Saccharothrix violaceirubra: one gene and its partner. The protein of the gene in region 2 interacts with the protein of the main gene of each other region in a pairwise test. Links are inferred from orthologs where the notes say so. Each region holds a gene or a part of one and is shown on either strand. Other genes may lie near its edges.

Region 1 (4,350 bases), 1.2 Mb from region 2 along the record:
AATCGGCGCTCACGTTGATGTTGGACGTCTGTGCCAGCCCGGCGGTCGAGACGGCCTCGGCGATGTCGCTGGGCTCGACGTAACCCGAACGTCCCGTCTTCGGGGTCAGGACCCAGATCACGCCGTCCTCGGCGAGCGGGGTGGTCGCGTCGACCAGGCCGTCCACCAGGTCGCCGTCCTCGTCCCGCCACCAGAGCAGGACCACGTCCACGACGTCGTCGGCGTCCTCGTCGAGCAGATCGCCACCGATCCGCTCTTCGATCGCCACGCGCAGGTCGTCGTCGACGTCCTCGTCCCAGCCGATCTCCTGGACAACGTTGCCCGGTTCGATCCCGAGCCTGTCGGCGACACCGGCCTTGCCGGCGTCTTCCGCGGCCACCACGGCTTCCACTCCTCCAAGTACAGATGAGCGGCAGCCGGGATACGACTGCCGCGCGTTGTCACTGCCAGTCGCGGCTAGCGAACACTGTCTGCCCCGCCAAGCGCAACCGTAGACGGCAAGACACGCCGCATCGGGTACCCCCGGATGCGCGACGTCATGCCCATGAGGCAGGCTCTACATACCTCCTATTCGCGCGCGCGAGAGGCTCGTCCGGGACTACTCGTCGGTAGTTGGTGCCGACGACGGGTCGGTCGGGTCACGATGGGAGTCGCACAAACCCCGGAACGAGGAGATCCCTTGGCCCCGCAGAACCCCGGCGCCACGCCCGAGCGGGTGCGCGTCATCCGCGACGGACTGGCCGCCCACCTCCCGGACATCGACCCGGAGGAGACCGCGGAGTGGCTGGAGTCGTTCGACGCCGCCCTCGCGGGCGGCGGGCAGCAGCGCGCCCGGTACCTGATGCTGCGCCTGCTCGAACGCGCTCGGGAGAGCCACGTCGGGGTGCCTGCCCTGACCAGCACCGACTACGTGAACACCATCCCCACCGAGCGGGAGCCGTGGTTCCCCGGCGACGAGGAGGTGGAGCGCCGCTACCGCGCGTGGATCAGGTGGAACGCGGCGATGACGGTGCACCGCGCGCAGCGGCCCGGCGTCGGTGTCGGTGGTCACATCTCCACGTACGCGTCGTCGGCGAGCCTCTACGAGGTGGGCTTCAACCACTTCTTCCGGGGCAAGGACCACCCGGGCGGCGGGGACCACGTGTTCATCCAGGGCCACGCCTCCCCCGGCGTGTACGCCCGCGCGTTCCTGGAGGGCAGGCTCTCGGCGCACCAGCTCGACGGGTTCCGCCAGGAGCTGTCGCACGCGGGTCCCGGCGGCGGCCTGCCGTCGTACCCGCACCCGCGGCTGATGCCGGACTTCTGGGAGTTCCCCACGGTGTCCATGGGCCTGGGCCCGATGAACGCGATCTACCAGGCGCGGTTCAACCGCTACCTGCGCGACCGCGGCATCAAGGACACGTCCGACCAGCACGTGTGGGCGTTCCTCGGCGACGGCGAGATGGACGAGCCCGAGTCGCGCGGCCTGCTCCAGCTCGCCGCCAACGAGCAGCTCGACAACCTCACCTTCGTGGTGAACTGCAACCTCCAGCGCCTCGACGGGCCGGTGCGCGGCAACGGCAAGATCATCCAGGAGCTGGAGGCGTTCTTCCGGGGCGCCGGCTGGAACGTCATCAAGGTCATCTGGGGCCGCGAGTGGGACGCCCTGCTGCACGCCGACCGCGACGGCGCGCTGGTGAACCTGATGAACACCACGCCCGACGGCGACTACCAGACGTACAAGGCCAACGACGGCGCATACGTCAAGGAGCACTTCTTCGGCCGTGACCCCCGCACCAAGGAGCTCGTCACGCCGCTGAGCGACGACGAGGTGTGGAACCTCAAACGCGGCGGCCACGACTACCGCAAGGTGTACGCGGCGTACAAGGCGGCCGTGGAGCACGTCGGCCAGCCGACGGTCATCCTCGCCAAGACCATCAAGGGCTATGGCCTGGGCCCGCACTTCGCGGCGCGCAACGCCACGCACCAGATGAAGAAGCTCACCCACGAGGACCTGAAGAACTTCCGGGACAGCCTGCGCATCCCGATCCCGGACTCGGAGCTGGACCCGTACCTGCCGCCGTACTACCACCCCGGCCCGGACGCGCCGGAGATCCGGTACCTGCAGGAACGCCGCCGCCAGCTCGGCGGGTACGTACCCGAGCGCCGGTCGAAGTCCAAGGCGCTGGCGCTGCCCGGCGACAAGGTCTACGAGGTCGTGCGCAAGGGTTCGGGCAAGCAGGGCGTGGCGACCACGATGGCGTTCGTCCGGCTGGTCCGCGACCTGGCCAAGGACGGCGGGATCGGCAACCGGCTCGTGCCGATCATCCCGGACGAGGCGCGCACGTTCGGCATGGACTCGATGTTCCCGGCGCAGAAGATCTACAACCCGAACGGCCAGCTCTACACGTCCGTCGACGCGCAACTCATGTTGGCGTACAAGGAATCCGAGCAGGGCCAGATCCTGCACGAGGGCATCAACGAGGCGGGCTCGACCGCGTCGTTCACGGCCGCGGGCACCTCGTACGCCACGCACGGCGAGCCGATGATCCCGATCTACATCTTCTACTCGATGTTCGGGTTCCAGCGGACCGGCGACGGCCTGTGGGCGGCGGCCGACCAGATGGCACGCGGCTTCGTGCTCGGCGCCACGGCGGGCCGCACGACGCTGACCGGCGAGGGCCTCCAGCACGCGGACGGCCACTCGCTGCTGCTGGCGCACACCAACCCGGCGGTCGTCGCGTACGACCCGGGCTGGGGCTTCGAGATCGCGCACATCGTGCGGGACGGCCTGCGGCGGATGTACGGCGAGGCCGCCGAGAACGTCTTCTACTATCTGACCGTCTACAACGAGCCGTACCAGCAGCCCGCGGAGCCCGCGGACCTGGACGTCGACGGTCTGCTCAAGGGCCTGTACCGCTACCGGACCGCGGCCGAGGGCGGTGTCCGGGCGCGCATCCTGGCTTCGGGCGTGGCGCTGCCGTGGGCGGTCGAGGCCCGACGGCTGCTGGCCGAGGAGTGGGGCGTGCAGGCCGAGATCTGGTCCGCCACGTCGTATTCGGAACTGCGCCGCGAGGCCGTCGGGGTCGACCGGCACAACCTGCTGCACCCTGAGCAGGAGCCGCGCGTGCCGTACGTGACGCGGGTGCTGTCGGAGGACGCGGCCGGTCCGGTCGTGGCGGTGTCGGACTGGATGTCCGCGGTGCCGGACCTGATCCGCCCGTGGGTGCCGACGGACATGACGACGCTGGGCGCGGACGGCTTCGGCTTCTCCGACACCCGCCCGGCCACGCGCCGGCACTTCCTGGTCGACGCGCAGTCGGTCGTGGTGGCGACGCTGGCGGCGTTGGCCAAGCGCGGCGAGGTCGACCGGGCGAAGGTCGTCGAGGCGGCGCGGAAGTACCGGATCGACGACGTGTCGGCGGCGGGTCCGTCGACCACGGACGCGGGTCTGGCGTAAGGCACCGACGCGGAGGGGGCCGTCGTGGATCACCACGACGGCCCCCTCGGCCGTTCCTGCGGGCCTCCCGCCGGACGGACGTCCCGATCACCGGCCCGTCCCCGGAGATCGGCTCAGCGGTCCGCTGAGCCGATGCGCACCGCGTCGTCCGCCCTGGGCACGCGGGCGGCGGCCCGGGTCCAGTTCAGGTACCCGCTGATCACCAGCGCCGCGAACACCACGTACACGGCGGCGCTGAAGTACAGGCCGGACCCGATCTGGAGCGGCACGCCGATCGCGTCGACGACGAGCCACACCACCCAGAACTCGACCAGGCCCAGGCCCTGGAGCGTGAACGCGAGCACCGTGCCGACGAACAGCGCGGCGTCGGGCCACGGGCTCCACGACGCGTCGAAGGCGTCGAGCACCAGCGCGAACACGACCGTGCCGACGACGAACGCGGCGGCGGTGACGAGCCGTTCCCGCGTGGTGCCCTTGCGGACCACGACGCCGAACACCGGGTCACGGCGGCGGGTCCACGCCCACCAGCCGTAGAGCGTGATCGCGGCGATGACGACCTGCCGCGCGGCCGTGCCGCCCAGGTGCGCGGAGACGTAGACCATGAACAGCAACGTCACCGACACGAGCTGGACGGGCCACGTCCACAACGAGCGGCGTTGTGCGAAGAAGACGACGAGCAGGGCGAACACCTGGCCGATGAACTCGGCGTAGGACACCTTCTGGCCGAAAGCCGTGAAGCCCTGGTCCAACAAGACGTGCACCGCGTCCTCCATCCCCGTTCGTCCCGGGGCATGGCACGACGACGGCACGCGCGCCTCTCATCCGGACTTTCACCGTCGGCTCCGGAGTTCCACCGGATCGGCCGCCGTGGTGGCGGTTCGCGGGCTGTACCGCCGGTTCGGATTTCCACC
Region 2 (3,569 bases):
CAGCGCGGGGCGGTCCATGCTGACCGCGCGCACCTCGGTGACCGTCGTCGCGGTGGACGTGCGCGGACCCGGGTCGAAGATCGACAACTCGCCGAACATGTCCGACGGCCCGAAGATCCCCAACAGGTTCTCGCGACCGTCCGGCGACTTGCGGCCGATCTTCACCTTGCCGGACTGGATGATGTAGAGCCGGTCACCGGGCTCGCCTTCCGCGAAGATCACGTGTCCACGCGGGAACTCCACCGACTCCAGCGTCTGCGCCAGAGCCTCTGCCGCGCCCGCTTCCACGCCCTGGAAGATGCCAGCCCGTGCCAGGGTCTCGTCCACCTCGTCCCTCCTGTCGAGACGCGACGGCATGGTCGAGCGCGTTCCGCCTTCTGGCGGATCCAGCGCCTGCCGTCGATCACTGAGTGCAGTCTAAGGGCTGATCGGCGGTTCGCCTTTCGGCACGCCGTCGACCGACCTCCCGACAGCCCGAAGAGGCCCGTGGGGTGTGACCCCGCGGGCCTCGTAAAACGGTCCTTGCCCGCTAACGGCGCGGGCGCCGCTGCCGCAGGCTCCGGGCACGACCACCCAGCCGGCGCAGGCGGAACAGCTCCAGCGCGCGGCCGATGCCGTGCCCGTAGAGCGCCCTGACCTCGTCGGGTCGGGCCGACTCCAGGAACTCCTCGACCTCGTCCTCCTGGACGGCGACGTGGCGCAGTCGTGCTTCGACGCGCTCCATGAAGAGCGCGAAGAACATGATCACGATCGGAACGGCGATGACGAACCAGGCAGTCATGATGGCTCCGATCCTTGCGCATCGGGGTAACCCGCACGCTTGCGGGGTGGCTGAACGTGTCACTCGCAGGGTGGACGCGTACGCACCGCATCCGGTTGCCTGCCGCCGGTTACCCGGCCGTCGATCGTTCAACCGGCGGCACCTTGCCACGCAGTACGGTTGGTCGCATGGCGAAACGCCCCGAGACGCAGCTCGGACTGACCCGCCGGGCACGCCGCACGGTCCGGGTCCTGGCCGAGGGCTATCCCGACGCGCACTGCGAACTCGACTTCACCACACCGCTGGAACTCCTCGTCGCCGTCGTGCTGTCCGCGCAGACCACCGACGTGCGCGTCAACCAGGTCACCCCGGCGCTGTTCCGCCGCTACCGCAAGGCCGCCGACTACGCCTCGGCCGACCGCGCCGAGCTGGAGGAGTTCGTCCGCACGCTGGGCTTCTTCCGGGCCAAGGCGAACTCGCTGATCGGCCTGGGCTCGGCCCTGGTCGAGAAGTTCGGCGGCGAGGTGCCGGGCAAGCTCGACGACCTGGTCACGCTGCCGGGCGTGGGCCGCAAGACCGCGAACGTCGTGCTCGGCGACGCGTTCGGCGTGCCCGGGATCACGGTCGACACGCACTTCGGCCGGCTCGTGCGGCGCTGGGGCTGGACCGAGGAGGAGGACCCGGTCAAGGTCGAGCACGCCATCGGCAAGCTGATCGAGCGCAAGGACTGGACCCTGCTCTCGCACCGGACGATCTTCCACGGCCGCCGCGTCTGCCACGCCCGCACGCCCGCGTGCGGTGCCTGCTTCCTCGCGCCCCAATGCCCGTCCAGTGACGTCGGCCAGCAGGACCCGGTCAAGGCCCAGAAGCTGGTCAAGGGCGACGAGGCACCCCACCTGATCGCGCTCGCCGAACGCGTCCGCGCGGGGGAGAAGCTCGCGTGAGCAAAGGCACGAGGTGGGCGCTGACCGCGCTCGTGCTGGTCGTCGCCGGCGTGATCGCGCTGTGGCCGCGCGCCTCCGAGGAGCCCGCGCCCGGCGACCGCGGGTCCGACTTCCAGGCCAAGCCGCCGCCGGACCTGATCATGGCGCGCAACCAGGCCGCGCTGCGCCCGTGCCCGAAGGGCGAGGGCGGCCCCGAGGTGCTGCGCGGCGTCACCGCGATCTGCCTGGGCGACGGCGAGCAGGTCGACGTCGGCGCCGCCACCGCCGGCCGCACGCTGGTCAACTTCTGGGCCACGTGGTGCGGCCCGTGCCAGGACGAGCTGAAGGTGCTCGACGCCTACGCCCAGCAGCCCGGCGCCGTGTCCGTCGTGGCCGTGCAGGTGCAGAGCAAGGAGGCCGACGGCCTCGAACTGCTCGCCAAGCTCGGCGTGCACCTGCCCTCGGTGTTCGACGAGGCCGACGGCGTGCGCCGCGCGGTCGGCACGCCCGCCCGGCTGCCGGTCAGCTACCTGGTCGGCACCGACGGTTCGATCACCGAGATCGCCTCGCCCGCGGTGTTCGACACCGTCGAGCAGGTCCGCGAGGTGGTGGGGTGACCGACGTCCCCGACTGGATGCGCGGCCTGGCACTGGCCGTCGACGGACTCGACCACCGGGCGTTCACCCGCATCTCGCCGCCGCCCGCCGGCGTGATCACGCGCCCGGCCGCCGTGCTGATGCTGCTCGGTGAAGGCGCGGACGGACCCGACGTGTTGCTGCTGCGCCGCGCCGACACCCTCGGTTCGCACCCCGGCCAGGTCGCCTTCCCCGGCGGCAAGGTCGACCCGACCGACGACGGTCCGGCCGACACGGCGTTGCGCGAGGCGTTCGAGGAGACCGGTGTGCTGCGCGCCGGCGTGACGGTCGTGGCCACGCTGCCCGAGCTGTTCGTGCCCGTGTCGATGTTCGTGGTCACGCCCGTGCTCGCGTACTGGCACCGGCCCGCGCCGGTCGTGGCGGTCGACGCGAACGAGACCGCGGCTGTGGCCCGCGTGCCGCTGGCGCACCTGGCGGACCCGGCCAACCGGTTCCGCGTGCGCCACCCGTCGGGCTACGTCGGGCCTGCCTTTTCCGCGCCGGGCATGCTGGTGTGGGGGTTCACCGCCGGGCTGCTCGGCCGACTGCTCTCCCTGGGCGGCTGGGAACGCCCGTGGGACCCCGACGACGTGCGCGACCTGGAGCCCGCGTCGCGTGCGCTGTAGCCGGAGGTGTCCTTGAACTGGGTCGACGTGCTCGTCCTCGCGCTGGCCGCCTTCGCCGCGGTGTCCGGTGCCCGGCAGGGGATGGTCGTCGCCCTGCCCGCGTTCGTCGGCGTGCTCGTCGGACTGGTCCTGGGCACGCAGCTCGCGCCGCTGGTCGTGTCGAGGTTCGACAACGTGGTGACCAAGGTCGTGTTCGCGGTCGGCATCGTGGTGCTGCTGGTGGCGTTGGGCGAGACGCTGGGCGTGTACGTCGGGCGGATCATCAAGGCCAGGGTGAACGCGAGTCCGTTGCGCGGCGCGGACAACGCGTTGGGCGCGGTTGTGCAGGGTGCCGTGGTGTTCGTGGTGGCGTGGATGATCGCGCTGCCGCTGACCGCCGTGGCGGGCCTGCCGTCGTTGTCGAAGTCGTTGAACCAGTCGGTGATCCTGTCCACGGTCGACGACGCCATGCCGCAGGCGGCGCGGACGTTGTCGCAGGACCTCGAAGCCCTGTTCGACGTGTCGGGTTTCCCGTCGCCCACGAACCCGTTCGACGACACCCCGTTGCGCAACGTCGACCCGCCCGACGCGGCCCTCGCCGCCAACCCGATCGTGCAGAAGCTCAGGCCCAGCGTGGTGAAGGTGC

Evidence for each region.
Region 1: the proteins of nth (region 2) and aceE interact in binary tests that used the Escherichia coli proteins (3 or more experiments, as listed by UniProt). The link is inferred for Saccharothrix violaceirubra from one-to-one orthologs.

What each region holds. Positions count from the first base shown.
Region 1 is NZ_JACHJS010000001.1:5,554,692-5,559,041, forward strand. What follows is about bases 352-3,639. They hold aceE (pyruvate dehydrogenase (acetyl-transferring), homodimeric type), read left to right. Parts: upstream 352-679; coding sequence 680-3,439; downstream 3,440-3,639. Other genes in these bases: F4559_RS25350 (DUF3052 domain-containing protein), read right to left, coding at 352-382; pnuC (nicotinamide riboside transporter PnuC), read right to left, coding at 3,553-3,639. Also shown: more of F4559_RS25350, read right to left, coding at 1-351; more of pnuC, read right to left, coding at 3,640-4,200. UniProt on the Escherichia coli protein: Component of the pyruvate dehydrogenase (PDH) complex, that catalyzes the overall conversion of pyruvate to acetyl-CoA and CO(2).
Region 2 is NZ_JACHJS010000001.1:6,766,426-6,769,994, reverse strand. The notes cover bases 1-2,826. They hold nth (endonuclease III), read left to right. Parts: upstream 1-948; coding sequence 949-1,704; downstream 1,705-2,826. Other genes in these bases: F4559_RS31225 (NUDIX hydrolase), read left to right, coding at 2,318-2,826; F4559_RS31230 (TlpA disulfide reductase family protein), read left to right, coding at 1,701-2,300; F4559_RS31240 (hypothetical protein), read right to left, coding at 530-781; F4559_RS31245 (Crp/Fnr family transcriptional regulator), read right to left, coding at 1-327. Outside these bases: more of F4559_RS31225, read left to right, coding at 2,827-2,944; F4559_RS31220 (MarP family serine protease), read left to right, coding at 2,957-3,569. UniProt on the Escherichia coli protein: DNA repair enzyme that has both DNA N-glycosylase activity and AP-lyase activity. The DNA N-glycosylase activity releases various damaged pyrimidines from DNA by cleaving the N-glycosidic bond, leaving an AP (apurinic/apyrimidinic) site.